Regions from separate parts of the Blautia producta genome, predicted to be linked through region 2. Evidence: riboswitches for the same ligand, from Rfam matches in the RefSeq annotation. Region 2 holds a riboswitch; the other holds the start of a gene.
What was found. A riboswitch is a leader RNA that binds a small molecule or an ion and turns the genes downstream of it on or off. The one in region 2 is predicted to bind FMN.
Positions count from the first base shown of each region.

Region 1: it holds a riboswitch for FMN, as region 2 does, so the genes downstream of both, BLCOC_RS12300 (ECF transporter S component) here and BLCOC_RS23365 (ECF transporter S component) in region 2, are expected to answer to the same signal.

Region 1 is NZ_CP136422.1:2,778,205-2,786,426, forward strand. Features, by position in the region: gene BLCOC_RS12275 (glycosyltransferase family 2 protein) at 1-354, shown strand, start outside; gene BLCOC_RS12280 (DUF4832 domain-containing protein) at 371-1,678, shown strand; gene BLCOC_RS12285 (AraC family transcriptional regulator) at 1,689-3,236, opposite strand; gene BLCOC_RS12290 (hypothetical protein) at 3,335-4,291, opposite strand; gene BLCOC_RS12295 (hypothetical protein) at 5,190-5,627, shown strand; FMN riboswitch at 5,829-5,966, shown strand; gene BLCOC_RS12300 (ECF transporter S component) at 6,033-6,695, shown strand; gene BLCOC_RS12305 (pyridoxamine 5'-phosphate oxidase family protein) at 6,712-7,197, shown strand; gene BLCOC_RS12310 (enolase C-terminal domain-like protein) at 7,294-8,222, opposite strand, start outside.
Region 2 is NZ_CP136422.1:5,182,582-5,190,803, forward strand. Features, by position in the region: gene BLCOC_RS23340 (sensor histidine kinase) at 1-1,466, opposite strand, end outside; gene BLCOC_RS23345 (potassium channel family protein) at 1,517-2,167, opposite strand; gene BLCOC_RS23350 (TrkH family potassium uptake protein) at 2,193-3,539, opposite strand; gene ytvI (sporulation integral membrane protein YtvI) at 3,737-4,894, opposite strand; gene BLCOC_RS23360 (NUDIX hydrolase) at 5,136-5,747, opposite strand; gene BLCOC_RS23365 (ECF transporter S component) at 5,750-6,388, opposite strand; FMN riboswitch at 6,573-6,691, opposite strand; gene BLCOC_RS23370 (cell surface protein) at 6,768-7,409, opposite strand; gene BLCOC_RS23375 (hypothetical protein) at 7,788-8,222, opposite strand, start outside.

The DNA.
Region 1 (8,222 bases), 2.4 Mb from region 2:
AGTATCATGTCCGAAGGCTATAATGAAAGGCGTTTGGATAAGCTGGCAGCTCTGAGAGAGTGCGCAGAATATTTTGAAAAAAAAGGTGACAGAAGGGAGACGGCATATGCCAGAAAGCGGTATCTGCTGAATGTTCAAATATCCTGGTACCGTGTGTGGAAATACATGCCCAACAGAAAAAAACTTCTAACACATCTGGAGCAGGAACATAGAAAATATTACCGTAAATATAACAGATGTATCCGCAGAGCAGAAAACGCTGCTGACCGGATCGCTGTCATGATATTCCGTCTGTGTCCCAGGATATATGCCGGGATCTGTGAGGTGGTTTTGAAACTGAATCCTCAGATTTAAAGGAAAGGAAACTGCATTGAAGAAAAGAATGATTCTATTTGTTCTGCTTCTGATCATTCTGATCTTATGTCTGTATCAGGGACGGAATAAGTATCGGACATGGACAGGGGAAGAAACTTCTGAAGCTTTTACCAATCCGCGGACAGGCTGGTACTGTCAGTATGATATTCATGACACAGAGGCTATGCGGAGAGAAGCAGAGAAAAATAATGCACTTAAGATTGTACTTCTGACTATGGATCTGAAAAAGGAGGCGGACAAAGAGCAGCTTTCCGCTGAAATTCTGGACGCATTGGAGCAGGCGCTTCTGGCAGCAGAGGAGGCTGGGGTTTCTGTGATCTTCAGGGCGGCATACGATTGGAAGGGAGAATATGAGGATCCTCCCCGCAGCCATATACTGTCACACACCGGAGAGATCTGCGGGGTATTAAACAGACATGCACAGCAGATCATGGGCGTGCAGGCCGGCTTTTTAGGGCCCTGGGGAGAATGGCATGCTACAGACTATGTGGAATACGACACAAAAGAAAAACCATTTCAGATAGAATTTCTGGAACATCTGCTGGAGAATCTGGATGTACGTATTCCTGTCGGGGTGAGAAAGCCCCAGTTTATCCGGCAAGCTTTAAAATATGATCTCAAAACAGACCGTCTGGGAATTTATAATGACGGCCTGTTCGGATCGGATACAGACCTGGGCACTTACAAAGACGGAGAGAAGGACAGGAGAGAAAGTCTTGAATTTCTTGAGAAGACAGTCTCCACTTCCTTTAACGGCGGGGAAATGCCTTATGTTTCGGAGGTTTCGGATGTAAATAATGCGGTAAAAGAGCTTTCTATGATGCATGCCTCATATTTAAACGGCTATGCGGACCAGGCAGTTATCAGCCAATGGAAAGAACAGACCTTTGAAGATATGTCAGGTTATGATTATATTACGTCACACCTGGGATACCGAATATGGGTAGAGAAAGTTCGTTTCCCGCAGAAATTGAAAAAAGGAAAGGAAGTTACCGTGGAAGGGACAGTGAAAAACAGTGGTTTTTCTTATATTCCCTCTGATATGGAGGCTTTTCTGAAGATTCAGTCAGAAGATTCCCAACAGATACTTCCTCTTTCTTTTTCAGCAGACGCCAAAGACAAAGGGGAATTTTACGTGGATTTTGTGCCGGATGGCCGCTTTGGAAAGGATGAGAAGACAGAAGAGCTTGATATTTATATCATGTTCGGACTGCCCGGAACAGAGAAAATAGAACCTGTCAGACTGGCAAATGAAGGGTATTTCACAGAAGGCGGATGGTTTTTAATAGGAGATGACAGGTAAGGGGCAGTTGTCACATTACCCCTTTCCTGCATTGTACAGGCGTCACGCCGGTATAGACTTTGAACATTTTAGAAAACTGACGATAGTCATCATATCCGACAGCTATGGCAATGGAACTGACAGACTCATCGGTGGTGAGCAGAAGCTGCTTTGCCTGCTGCATGCGGCGCATAGTCAGATAGTGTTTTATACTGACACCTGTTTCTGCCTTAAAACACTGGCTCAGATAGGACGGGCTTACGTTGAGGCGTTTGGCAATATCGCTTACAGACAGGGGCTGCGTATAGTGTTCTTCTATATGCCGGAGAACCTGGCGGACCACCCTGTTGCTGATATTATGTGTCTTTACCTGCTGTTTTGCCAGGGTGTTGATACAGTCCAGCACGCGGGCATAGCTTTCCTCTATGGTGCCTAATTGTGTGGTCAGTACAAGCCAGGGGCTGTCAATGGTCTCCATCAGCAGTTTGACAGACAGTTCGTCTTTCAGGGACTTCAGAATGGATTCGCTTACCAGATAATACAGCTTATAACTCATACTGGGTTTGACGATCTTGAGATAAAGATGCCGGATCAGTTTAGGAAGCTCCTCATTGCTGATATCAAAACTGAGATAATGTTCAATGGCGTCAATGGTGTTCTGGATCTCATCTCTGCTGAACCAGCGCTGATGGGTCTTGATATAATCATTGGAGATGGCGACTGCCTCCCGGCAGAAAAAACGGTAGGCACAGGTCCTTTTAAAATCCTGATGTCCCCGGCTGATATCCTCCGGTCCCTGCAGCAGGTCACTGATAAAACAGTTGGAGGAGATTTGTCCGGCGGCTTTTGAAAATTCCAGTGCCAGATGGTCTGCCTGCTGCCGCCTTGTACGGGCGCAGGAAGGGCGGGAAGCATTCACAAGGATATAGGCAAAGGAGATATCTGAAAAGATGATTTCTCCTCCCTGGTTTTCTTCCAGTATCAGCAGGAAATCCTCCAGACGCAGTGCATGAAGGAAATAATGGATCGATTTGTTTACCGGGTAATCCACCAGTGCGGTTTTGTCAAGCTCCCACATAAACAGATAAAAATCCGATGAATGAATGTGCAGATCATATTGTTTTCTGGAGCTTTCAAATTCTTCCTCGGTAACACCGTACAGCATCATTTTCATGGCTTCCCTTCGCTCCAAATGACGGAAGGCGTCCGGAAAACGATTCTTCCAGCTCTGATGGGGATATTGCAGTGACACCACATGTTTTCCTTCGGCTGCGGTGAGGAAAAAATCATGGAGCCTGTTGTCCCGCTGTGTGGTTTCTACAAAGCAGCAGACACCGTTCTCGTGGAGTTCAAACAACAGAAAAAGGCGCGCAGTACATGCATGATAGATGGCAGCCAGGCAGTCCTGAATGCGGGATGCCGGCCTTTGGATCATCAGGATCACCGCAACCGGAGAAAAGCTCAGAGTTTCATCCACAGATGGAAGCCTGTCTGTATACAGTACATGATGTCCATGTTGGTTTCCGGCCCGGATAAAGCCGGGCTTCATGTCAGCATTTCCAAAAACTAAGATTTTCATATATCGGTTTGCCGCCTCCCTTTTGTCCTCTGGATCTTAAATGATAAAACGGCCGGAACCTAGGAATCCTTTTCCTTGTTCCGGCCGTTTTCAACTGCTTATTTTATAAGATGGCCGCGCACATAACATTTATGTTTGGAAAGAATGGCTTCCGCTTCCGTCTCTGCTTTTTTTGGGTCAGCCGCGTATAGGGCGTACAGCTCTTCAATGGCCCGAAGCCCGAAACCTTCACAGTTATAATCAAAGAGTACGGCTTTGTCAGGGGCTGTGATCTCGCCTGAGAGGTGGGTGGGAATATGCAGCACGTCACGCTCCTTGGCAGTAAACGGCTCCATGCCGTCTATGCGTACCTCCACAGAACCTTCCTGAACAATGAAAAGACTGTAGAAGGGATTTTGGGCACTCCAGCTTAACTGGAAACCAGGCTCCATACAGAGCTGCCAGATTTCTTTGTGTCCCTTTGTCTCCCAGCGTGCAACCTTCTGCCGCAGTTCGCATCCCTCAAATTTATAGATACACAGACCACTGTTGTAGGGACGAATCTGATAAATCTGCTCTTTGGGAACTGTCTCTGTGACAGGGGTATAAGTATAGTAGAGACTGTCAGTGCTCTGGCCGTCTTTTGCCATGTCGAATTCAGTTTTATTATATTCTTTAAAACGCAGGTTGGCAATACAATCTTCGCCCATCTGGGTTTCCTGGAACAGCTCCCGCCATATGGTTCCCGCGTCGATCCAGGTGAATTTGTGTGGGGTATAGGCTGCCAGATGGACAATGTCGCCTTTGGTGCAAACAGCTTTTTTGCCGCAGATCTCGGTCAGTACAGAACCGCCGTCCACAAGAAAGGTTTCTACACCGCGGGTATGTTCATGATAACACATCTCATGGTTGGGATCCACGTAAACCGTGTCCAGCAATTCGTTGTGCTGGTAAGGCCCGTATGGTTCGATCAGGTATTTGGAATAAGTCTTTTTTCCACCGTAGTATTCGTCAAAGTCCATGAGCCAGGTCTTTTCCGGGTCAATGTGAATGGGGTGAAGGGTATACTTTGTCATAATGTGTCCTCCTTGATCTTTTCTTTTGCCGGTTACAATCATGCGGATGACAGAGATCCACTGATCATTTATTGTTATATTATAGCAGGGAATGTTTTCTTTTCGGTATCTTTATTTTGGTAAAATGTGTGCTTTTTATCGTAAGATATACCGTTGCAGGAAAAGGAGAATGGCTTACAAAAGCTTATACTTATGGGGATAAATGCGCATACGTAAAAAATATTTTGCTTAAAGTGTGGTTTTTTTTAAAGTACAGTCAGCGGCCTTTTTTTGGCAGTACCGGTTTTACTGAAATCCGGCAGTAAGTGTTTTCCTGCGCAAAACGTCTTCCGGCACAGCGGCCTGCGGACAGTAACCGAAGTTAAACTTTCCGGAATTCTTTCAGAGCTGCCATTGCCTGACAGAAAGAGATTATGGTATATTTAGTATAGAGGTTAAGCAGAGCAGGCAGCGCTGTAATACAATAAAGTTTTGTGTGTTTTACAGGGGAGAAGTACCGGGAGAAGAATCGTGATTTCCCAAAAGCCGTGGAAGTGGCAGCGCAGGATTTAAAAAGGCAGAAGTAAGCGAGTCATCCTTGGGAGGAGGGGGATCATACCGGAAATATAGAGAAAATTCCTGCAGGCCTTGAACAAATGTGGGATAGCGCATCTTGCATTTGAAGTAGACGATGTTGAAAAGACATTGCTGCTATTGCTTGAAAAAGGCGGTAAACAGATTGGAGAACTGGTAAAGGCAGAATATGAAGGCGGTCTTTGTATATGCGGCTGATTGTGAAGGAAATATTATTGAGATACAAAGCTGGTCGGAATAGATCATGAAATCCTATGATTTCAATGTTATAAATTCCGGCTTTTAAGGTGAACAAATTTGAGCTTGAAAAGGAGCGAAAAGTAAAATGTGTGAAGAATGTTACTCTGATGAAAATAGAGCTACTCCATTATTAAATCCCTTGGACTGTTTAGAAAACCACACGCAGTATATATGTGGAACCTGTGGCCGCTGCATTTGTATTGAACATGATAAAAATAGAGGATTACAAAGGTGGAATTTTCCGTTCAGGTCGTTAGAAATTGCAAAACTCTATTTACGAACGGCTGACTATACAACAAAAAAGCCGTGTGGTATTTATGAAATAGAAAATAGCAAAGGCAGAGTATCCTATAAAATATTTGCGGATGATGAGGAGTTGCATATTTTCCTGAAAAAAAATAAAGATAAGAAATGCAGACAAATATCCCCGGTCTTTACAGTTGGAGAATATAAAGAATATCCACATACAGAAGTACGGAAATTAACTGCTGATGAAATAAAAGGATATATGAGTGAACGCTGAATTTCAGCTTGTTAAAAATTTGAAGCTGTTGAGGTGACACTAAAGACAGTACGGAAGGGTTGATCTGGATGCTCTTTTCAAGGCATTGGATCATGCACGTTGAGGCAATCTCATATTTTTGTTTACATATGGAAAAGTATGGTATATAATCAAAGACAACAGACGATGTTTACTACATTTCTGATTTCAAAAAATGAATATTGAAGTCTTTGTGGCAGGGTGCAAGTCCCTACCGATGGTATAGTCCATGACCCGCTTTGGCGGCTGAGCTGGTGACTCCTTGATCGAAAAAGGGGAATTCCAGCACCGACGGTATAGTCCGGATGAGAAAAGACATTTTCTGTGAAACTACGCCCGGAGCATATCTTATGTCCCGGGCTCATTTTTTTGAAGGAGGATACGACAATGGACCAGACAAACGAAACAACCAATGCAGCTTTTGACCATGGAATGAGGGCCGTAACCGGTACGAAAATGCGGGTGAAGAAGACAGCATTTATCGGCCTTATGGGGGCAGTGAGCGCTGTTCTCATGCTTTTCAGATTTCCGCTTCCTTTTATGCCGCCCTTTATGTCCTTTGACTTGTCGGGATTGATGGAGATGCTGGGCGGGTTTATGTTCGGCCCGGGTGCGGCACTCATGATCATTGTGGTAAAGATACTGCTGCAGCTTGTCATGCAGGGCAGCTTTTCTCTGGGAACCGGCGAGCTGCAGAATTTTATCCTGAGCTTCTGCTATGTTATGCCGGCGCTGCTGATCTATCACAGGCATAAGACAAAGAAGACGGCATTAGCCGGCATGGGTGTCAGCACGGTACTGGTGGGAATTGTGGCAATTTTTACAAATCTGTACCTGATCATTCCGTTTTATGTGCGTCTGTTTGGCATGACTATGGATGAGATCATATCCATGTGCAGTGCTGTGAATCCGGCTATGAAAAATGCCTTTTCCATGGCAGTTTTAGGAATCCTGCCCTTCAATCTGATCAAGTATGGAGTGACGTCAGTTTTGACATTTCTGTTGTACAAAAGATTGAGCAGGGTGATCAGGAGTATTGTAGAAAAATAAAGGGGGATAAACAAAAATGAAATTTACAATGGACAAATCTATCAGCTATGAGGACGCTGTAGGACGTATGTTTGAAATGCTGGGAAACAGTAAGATCATGGCACTGGCGTCCAGCCTCGACGACTATGTTATGGTGAGGAATGTGAGCTGCCTTTTTTACGATGATAAGATCTATTTTAAAACAGATAAGAATTTCAGAAAGACGAAACAGCTTCTGGAAAATCCCAATGTAGCTCTGTGCTGGAGCGGCGTCCAGGTAGAGGGAACAGCCTTGAACAAAGGACTTGTTGTGGAAGAACCAGGAAGAAGATTTGAAGAGGGATACAAAAAATATCTGTGGGAGAGCTACAACAAATACAGCCACGAGGATACAGAAATCCTTATAGAAGTGTCACCGAGATATGTGGAGATCTGGGATACAAGTGAAGACGGATATGCGTATCAGCTTTTTATTGACTTTGATAAAAAGTCTGTAGAGGTGAAACCATACGATAAGAAATAAAGATTAAAGGTAACTATTAAGTTACTGAGCCACTGCCTTATGGGTATCATAAAGTACCGGACTTTGTGATACCCATAACTGCTTTTGAGATATACTTTACGGGCGGACAGCAGTACCGTCCGGCAGGCGTGAGAAAAGCCAGCCAAAGTCCATGTCTGTATAAGGGAATTTAGCCGCTTCCTTCTCATCAAAATCAATTCCGATCCCGGGACGGTCACTTAAGCAGGCATACCCGTTTATGACTTCCGGACATCCGGGGAAAATTGCTTTTTCAGCCTCGTTAAAACCACTGAACTCCTGGATGCCGAAGTTTGTACATGCCAGATCCAGATGCATCTGTGCAGTCATTCCCACAGGTGACAGGTCGTTAGGCCCGTGCCAGGCAGTGCGCACACCATAGGCTTCGCAGAAATGCGCCAGCTTTTTGGCCGGAGTAAGACCTCCGATATCACTGACATGAACACGTATAAAGTCGATCCACTGGTTTTGTACAAGAGTCTTCCACTCCACAGGATTGGTGAAAAGCTCTCCCATTGCCAGAGGGATAGTGGTCTGTTCCCGTATGATCTTAAAATAATCGGCCTGTTCGGGCGGAAGCGCGTCCTCCAGGAAAAATAATTTGTAGGGTTCCAGATCTTTGGCAAGGCATAGAGTATCTGCCAGAGGCAGCCTTTCATGTACATCATGCATGATTTCCAGGTCCCATCCGAAGTCTTTTCTGATCTGTTCAAACATTTTTACAACGCTCTGCATATAAAGTTTTGGATGGTAATAAGCACCTGACGGGGCATTTTCAGGCCGGGTTATGGTCTGCATACTGCCGCCTGCATTGCCTCCGTACAGACCCAGATGGCATCGGATGTAACGGTAGCCCTGTTCCATATATTCATGGATCTTATCCTCCACCTGTTCCATGGTGGTTCCGTCCGCATGGCGGTATACAGCGATTCCCTCCCGGCACTTGCCGCCGAACAGACTGTAGAGGGGCATGTTGGCAAGCTTGCCTTTTATGTCCCAGAGTGCCT
Region 2 (8,222 bases):
GAAACATCCCTGGCTTTCTGGAGTTTCTGGCTGGTCTCCAGAAGGATTTCTGTTCGGTACGCCTTTTCCGCCGCCTGATGCGCCTGTTCTTTCACCCTGGTGGTCAGGGTGGAGATCAAAAATGCCACCAGAAACATAATAATAAATGTAACCGGGTATTCCGGGCCGTAAGCCTTAAAGGAATACCTGGGAAGCGTGAAGAAGAAATTGAAGGTAAACACACTGATAAAGGAGCTTACCAGACTGTATGCCTTGCTCTCTGTCCACATGGCCGTAATAACAACCCCCAGAATATACAGCATGATAACATTGACCTCTGAAATCCCCAGACTGTACATCCAGCCACCGATCCCTGTTGAAGCCAGCAGTACACCTGCTGTTTTAAGAGTGTCTTTAAATGTAAATCCGGTCTTGTTGTGTCTGATTCGGAATCCCGCTGTCCCTGTATTTTCCTCCATAGACGGAATGATATAAATATCTGGATTGGAGCCAAGGGCTGTGAGCCTGTCGGCAAAGCTGACTCTCGAAAAAGGAATTCCCCCGATTCCTTTTGTCCTGCCCAGTACAATTTTTGATACCCCTGCCATTCTGGCATACTCTGCGATCTGCTGAACCACGTCATCCCCATACATGGTGATAACTCTGGCTCCCAGTTTTTCCGCAAGCTCCATGTTTTCCTTTAAAATCTTTTTCTCAGCATCCGGCATGTTTTTTTCATGGGAGGTCTGCACATACAGAGCGGTAAACGCGCCGTGAAATGCATCTGCCATACGCGCCGCTGTCCTTATGACTCTGCCGTTAGAGGGTGACGCGGAGATGCCGGTCAGGATATGTTCCCCGGGATAGGAGGTTTCCTGTACGGTTTCCCCCTTCTCGGCAATCTTGTTGATCCGGTCAGCCATTCTTCTGAGTGCCATCTCCCTCAGGGCTGTGAGAACCCCTGTCCCCGGAGTTTGATTCCCCAGACGTTCCCGCACCTTTTCCGGCTCCGCATCCACGAATTCCACCTGATCCGCCTGGTCGAACACCTTATCCGGAACACGCTCCCCTGCCTGCCGGCCTGTCAGAGAGGAAATTACATCTGACAGACTTTCTATCTGCTGCACATTCAGCGTTGTATATACATCAATTCCGGCACGGAGAAGCTCCTCTATATCCTGATAACGCTTTCTGTGCCTGGACCCGGGCGCGTTTCCGTGAGCCAGCCTGTCAATCACTAAGAGCTGGGGTCTTCTTCTGATAGCGCTGTCCAGATCAAATTCAGGGGAGAGAACACCCTGATAATTATGAAAAACGGGTGTAAGCTTTTCCAGTTCTTCCCCCATATCCACTTCCAGGGGAACGCAGCCTATCACCACATCACAGCCATCTTTTTTTCTTTCTCCGGCATCCCGCAGCATCTGCCCTGTCTTTCCCGTACCTTCAGCATAGCTGAAAAATATTTTAAGTCTGCCGCTTTTATCCATTTTTATCCCTGTTCCCCCTTCTGCTCATCTGGAAAGGCAAAAAGCGCCGGCTATCTCGCCTTTGCCAGCGCTCTTACATCTTTGTAGTGTCCCATAATGATCAGTGTCTCGCTGCCCCGGAAGATATACTCCGGACGTGGCAGGGGATAGATCTCCTCCTGCTCCTTGACAGCTAGGATACTGATATGATACTTATTCCGCACACCTTTTTCCACAATGGATTTGCCAACCCATGGGGCCGGCACCGGAATTTCATAGATAGAATAATCCGGGGTGAGTTCAATGTAATCAAAAATATTGTCTGTGCCGAATTTAACAGCCAGACGCTCTGCCATCTCCCGCTCTGGATAGACTACCTTGTCCGCTCCATTTCTGAGAAGGAATTTCGCGTGTACATCCCTGTTCGCTCTTGACAGGACAAAAGGTGCCCCATAGTCTTTGAGAAGTGCTGTGGTCTCAAGGGAGCTTTGGAAATTATCTCCGATGGCAACCACACACAGATCAAAATTCCCCACTCCCAGTGAGGCAATAAAATGCTCATTGGTGGTATCCCCGATCTGTGCATTTGTCACCAGATCAAGGGCGTCATTGACACGGTCCTCATTTATATCAACCGCAAGGACTTCATTTCCCTCTTCTATTAATTTTGCGGCCATATGGCGGCCAAAGCGGCCCAGGCCCACAACAAGAACCGATTTCATTTTACATTTCCTCCTTTATCAGACATCAGCCCACAGACACTTTCTCCATAGGCAGTTTTGACGGTATACTGGCAATTCGGGTACCGAAAGCAATGAGTATGGTAATGCCTCCAACCCTTCCTATAAACATGAGCAGGATCAGAACTATGTGCGATATGGTTCCAAGCTGCGCAGTGATTCCCAGAGACAGGCCCACGGTTCCGATAGCGGAAGCCGCTTCAAACAGGGCATCCTGAATGGCAATTCCATCCGCAGATGATATCAGCATGGTTCCCACAAGGATCAGAAGCCCATAGAGCATAGTCACACAGCTTGCATGGCGCAGTGCATTTTCTTCCATTCTTCTGCGGAAGCACTCAATATCCTTCCGTTTCCTGAACTCTGACCATATACTTAAAATCATAATGAACATTGTAGTTGTCTTAATACCTCCAGCAGTGGAGCCTGGAGAACCGCCGACAAACATCAGGCCCACCATGAGAATTTTGCTGCATCCTGTGAGTGTTGTCAGATCCACTGTGTTAAATCCCGCAGTCCTTGGAGTCACCGCCTGGAAAAACGCACACAGCACCTGTTCTCCCAGACTCCTACCCTCCATGGAAGGTTTTCCCAATTCAAAAAAGAACATGAGAACAGCCCCTCCGAATATCAAAATGAAGGTTGCCATAAGCACCACTTTGGTGTGGAGCTTATAATTCTTATAATGCCATTTATGGATCTTGATGTCTGACCACACAAGAAATCCAAGACCGCCCACAATGATCAGAAGCATAATGGTAATACTCACCAGCGCATTTCCAGAAGCAGTCATAAGAGAGGATCCAGGTTCAAAATAGCCCATCAGATCTATTCCCGCATTACAGAAGGCAGAGATGGAATGGAACACGGAAAAATATATGCCTTTTCCCACTCCAAGTCTCGGGACAAAATAAAAGCTCAGCAAAATGGCCCCCATTCCCTCGAATAATACCGTTCCGCCGAACACAAACTTTGCCATGCGCACAATTCCGCCCACCTGCGGCGCCGCCATGGACTCCTGCATTAAAAGCCGCTGTGACAAACCAATCTTTCTTTTTGTGATAGTAAGCGCTGATATGGCGATGGTCATAAAGCCAATGCCGCCAATCTGTATCAGTAATAAAATAACGCTCTGGCCAAACGGAGACCAGAATGAATAGGTGTCATGCAGAACCAGTCCGGTGACACACGTTGCCGATGTGGCAGTAAACCAGGCATCCATAAATGGAGCTGCAGTCATCTGCCGGTTTGACACAGGCAGCATCAGCAGAAGCGTACCTGTAGTGATCACTGCTAGATACCCAAATACAATGAGTTTTGTTGTAGTCCAGTGATGTTTCTTTATTTCTGACATAAGAGTATTCCACCCTTTTTATTCTCTTGATGTGTTATCCTGTACCTACATATTCTAAATTCTTTTATATTAAAACGGCATAAAGTCATATGAAAGATGTATTAAGATAGCATAAAGATTTGTAACTCTTCAGTAAATGCATATACTTACCGAAACATTACCATGATTTGCTCTTTATGCTATCTTATCCTGTTCCCTTATTCTTTATTCTCTATCTGGTCATCGTCCCTTGACGTGCGGTAAAACCATTCCAAAAGGTCTTCCAGCGCTTCCTTTGCCGACTGAAGAGGCTTGTCAAACATTCCTGCTTTATAAAAATTGATCACAACTGCCCCTATGGGAACAGCAAGTATCATACCTATAACACTGCTGATACGGTATCCTGTATACATAAAGATCAGAGTAAGAAGAGGGTCCATACCAATGGAATCTCCCACCATTTTCGGCTCTATGATCCTTCTGACCAACTGCGTCACCAGATAAAGAATGATCAGACCCACTGCAAACTTTGTATCGCCGGACAGAAGTTTAAAGATGGCCCACGGAATAAGGGCTGTCCCGGTCCCGAAAAACGGAAGCATATCCAAAAAGGAAATAAGAAATGCAACCAAAACGGCAAAACTCACTTGCAGAAACAACAGCCCCACACAAAGTATCGCCCAGATAATAGCCATGATCTTGAACTGTGCCTTAAAATAACCGCCGAATACCTTTTTAAAGCTGTCTGAGAGCAGCTTCCATTTTTCCTGGATGATCTGCGGTGTGTTATTCCGCCCAAACTCCAGGATTCCATCCCGGTCCGCAATGAAAAAATATGCAGATAATATTGTAAAAATAATAGAGATCAGCACATTGGGAAGATGCTTTGCCATGTCTCCCGCATAACCCACTGTCCACTCACTGATATTTCCCACCAGTTTTCCTATCCGTTCTCCTAGGTCATCCTGTACATTATTGATAGAAGTCTGTACATTTTCCGGAAGCTGTTTCATGAACTTATTCAGATTGTGCTCAACCTCCTGGAAATCCTCCCGGAATCCGCTGTATATATCCGGCGCCTGATCGATCAGTGCGCTGGTCTCTTCCACTGCTTTTGCCCCTATAAAATATCCTGCCGCGATTATGGCAGCTAGAACTGCTATAATGATCAGCATAGATGTGTGCTTTCTGGCTATTTTCATCCTCTTTTCAACCATTCTCACCAGAGGGCTTGCGATCATGGCAATGATCCACCCAATGACAAAAGGCATAAAAAACCTGAGGAATCTGATTCCCAAAAAAATGGCCAGAACAACGCCCAAAACTGTAAACAATGCCGCTAGAGTACCCTTTACATACTTTTTCCACTTCTTCATATATAAATATCTCCCATGCCTGCCTGTTTTGACTGCCATCAATGCAATCTGACAACAGCCGGGGCAGATTTTCCTGCACCGGCTGCTTTAAGTATACTCTTTCATCCGCATGGGATACAATGCCTATCCCGTTAATTTTTTATGAAAAATTTGCGAACTATATCTGATCAGTAATTATGTCTGTGTTGGGGGTTCAGAATGCCGGCATATAAAAATGACAGAATCTATAACCTGGCAATTGTTATATTTCCTTCAGAAAAGCAAATGGCTCATCATCATGAAGAAAGTGCATCAGCATATATGCTGTCATGATCGCCACATTCTCTTCCCGCAGTATTCTCCTGACTTCTTCCCTGTCTGCCAGTACAATCTCAAGCTCCTCTGAGTCCTCCAGTCCATCTCGGGACGCCTGACCGGAAGCGTAGCCATATACACTGGCGCAGGACTCATCTGTCATCCCAATGGTGGTGAAATACGGCTTTTCATATGCCGGATCCACCTGGAGCGGCGACAGAGTTAGACCTGTTTCCTCTTTCATTTCCCTGATTCCGGCCTCTTTATAATCTTCACCTGGCTCTACCAAGCCTGCCGGAAATTCATAGATATAGCTGTCGATGGCGTACCGGTACTGACGCACCAATACGACCCTGTCTTTCTTCTCCCCGTAAAGGCTGTAGATAATGACTCCGTCGGGGGTGTTTTTTCTTGTTTTTATCTTCAGGTCATTTTCGGTCTTTGCCCGTGACGCCACGTAGTAATGGCCTTTTCTTCCTGTCTTGCTCTCCACATCTAAATGGTAGAGATTCACATGTGGGTTCTCTGTAAGCGGCGTCACTTTTTTTATCTCCGGCATTATTATTCTCCTCGCAGTAATACTCTGATTCTTTTATAAATAAGCAGTGTGACGGCAGAGATGATACATCCCTTCACCAGATTAAAGGGTGCCACTGCCAGCACCACAAAGGTAAACAGGTTATTGATAGCGGGATGGATCGATGTTCCCATCTGGATAAACGCGCTCACCGGCATTCCAAATGCTGCCCCATATGCGGGAAGCAGGATAAATGCGTTCACAACACAACCCACAACAGCCATTGTGATGGTTCCTATGACCATACCGATCACAGCATACATTTTGTTCCTGCGGTATTTATAGAAAAATGCTGCCGGGACAATGAAGGAGCATCCTATCAGGAAATTGGCGATCTCTCCCACACCCGCTGTGGCAGAACCGTGGATGACTGCATACAACAGTACCTTTAAAAGCTCGATCATAATACCCGCTGCCGGCCCCATGGCAAACGCGCCGACCAGTACAGGCACTTCGGAGAAGTCCATCTGGTAGAAGGGCGGTGCGATCACCGGGATGGGAAATTCAATCATCATCAATACTGTGGCCACTGCTCCAAGCATGGCTACCTGTGCCAGTGTCCTGATCTTAGAACGGTTCTGTGCGCCCGCAGGCCTTTTGTTTACAATTGCTTCATTACTCATTTTCATTCTCTCCTTTTTATGATGGTTTCATAAAAGGAAATTCTTCTTTTTCTGTCATAAGCACGCAGCGTCTTCCTGGCAGTATCACAGGAAAATTCTGAAACCATTCCTGAAACCGCAAAAATGAAACTACGAAAAAATGCCCTGATAATCAGGGCATGGATGAAATCTGCATTATGACATACATTTTCTTCTCTCATCCAGACTTTAACTGTCGGTACCGGAATCACACCGGTTCAGCCATTTACATGGGTCGCGGACTATACCGCCGGTAGGGAGTTGCACCCTGCCCCGAAGAATTTCTTTTTATTCTAATAGAAATTATAGCGCATTTGACTATATTTTTCAAGGGTTTTTGTGGATATTGTATATAAATATATTAGTTTGAGGTAGAAATATCATCATTTGAGATTGACCTATTTCTCTGGGTTATAATTGGGTTGTCAACCCCATCTATTACCTGCTCTAATATACTTTCATGATCTTGGTTTTCTTCTTGGATAAATCTTGTTGTAGCCTTTGTCTGACTCACATTCTCTATCGGAATGGTCGAGTTCGGGCCAGATACTAAGTTGCTCCCATCATCTTGAGCGTAAATATAAAAAACATATGAGCCACCAATAGAAGGAAGGATGTCATTCTCATAAAGTATATACATATCTCCATTTTTCGTTACCCCACCTACTTTTGTTATTGTTATCGGTGATTCCTGTGTTAGTTCTCCTTTTAAATTGTTTAATACCTCAACACTATAATCTGTATATGGTATTGTATCCTCTCGTTCTGTCCCATCTTCATTTTCTAATATTACAGGCCATTTGTAATTGGTAGTTAATTCATCTATTATCTTACCAATTATAACATAATCCGCGTCACCAGCCAGTTCAGAATAAGAATCAACATCAATAGAATATGAGCCCTCTAGTGTAGTAACTTTAATGCTATCCGATTTTGTTTGCTTACCACATCCAGATAGAAGAAAACAAACAATTACTCCTGTCAATAAGATTTTATTTTTCATAATTTTCCCCTTTTCTTAATATGTTTCATAAACTTCATCATATGAATGCTTATCATTTGAGGCTAATATAACGACATCACTTAAGAGAGGGTGATACCCATGAATACCATAGAAGTGCTAACGCTTTTGCTGGTAGTATTTGCGGCTCTGTCTTACATAGACAATCATATTAATAAAAAGAAATAGCATCCCCACCGCCTAAAGTTTGGATGCTATTCTTCATAGTCATTATTAACTGAGGGCAATCGGAAATTCAATTCCGATAACCTTTCTAAGTAAATTATATACTAGAGCTGCTTGTTTTGCAAGTGGCTCTTTTTACTTTCCACTTCATTCTTTTACCTCCTGAGTTTTGAAGCCAGACATTGCTAAAATACCTCATTGCTTTTGGATATTTTCTTCTTCTACCAAGGATTTCTCTATATCTGTCCTTTTATATGCCCATTTTTCCTCCAGCGCACCCAAAGCAATTTGTTCCTCGGTAAAATCCCCCGCAAATTCTTCTTTTAAGCTGCTCATATATTTTTCAATGGTCATACTTTTCCGGGTTACTTCCCTCATGGCATCTTCATAATTTTGTGCACCGCCGTAGGATTCATAAAGGGCATCAACTTCTCCTTCCTTCTTCATCAGCTCATAAGTTTCTATATTAAATGCTATTGCTCTGTCCAGTTCTTCATCTGAGACTAAAAAACCATTTTGGGCTGCAACATAATATAATGTTTTAAATTTACAGATAAAATCAAACACATCCCCTTCCGGAACGTTAGAACTTGTCAGCTTGAAAACCTCAGTCTGCCATTCCAATTCCTC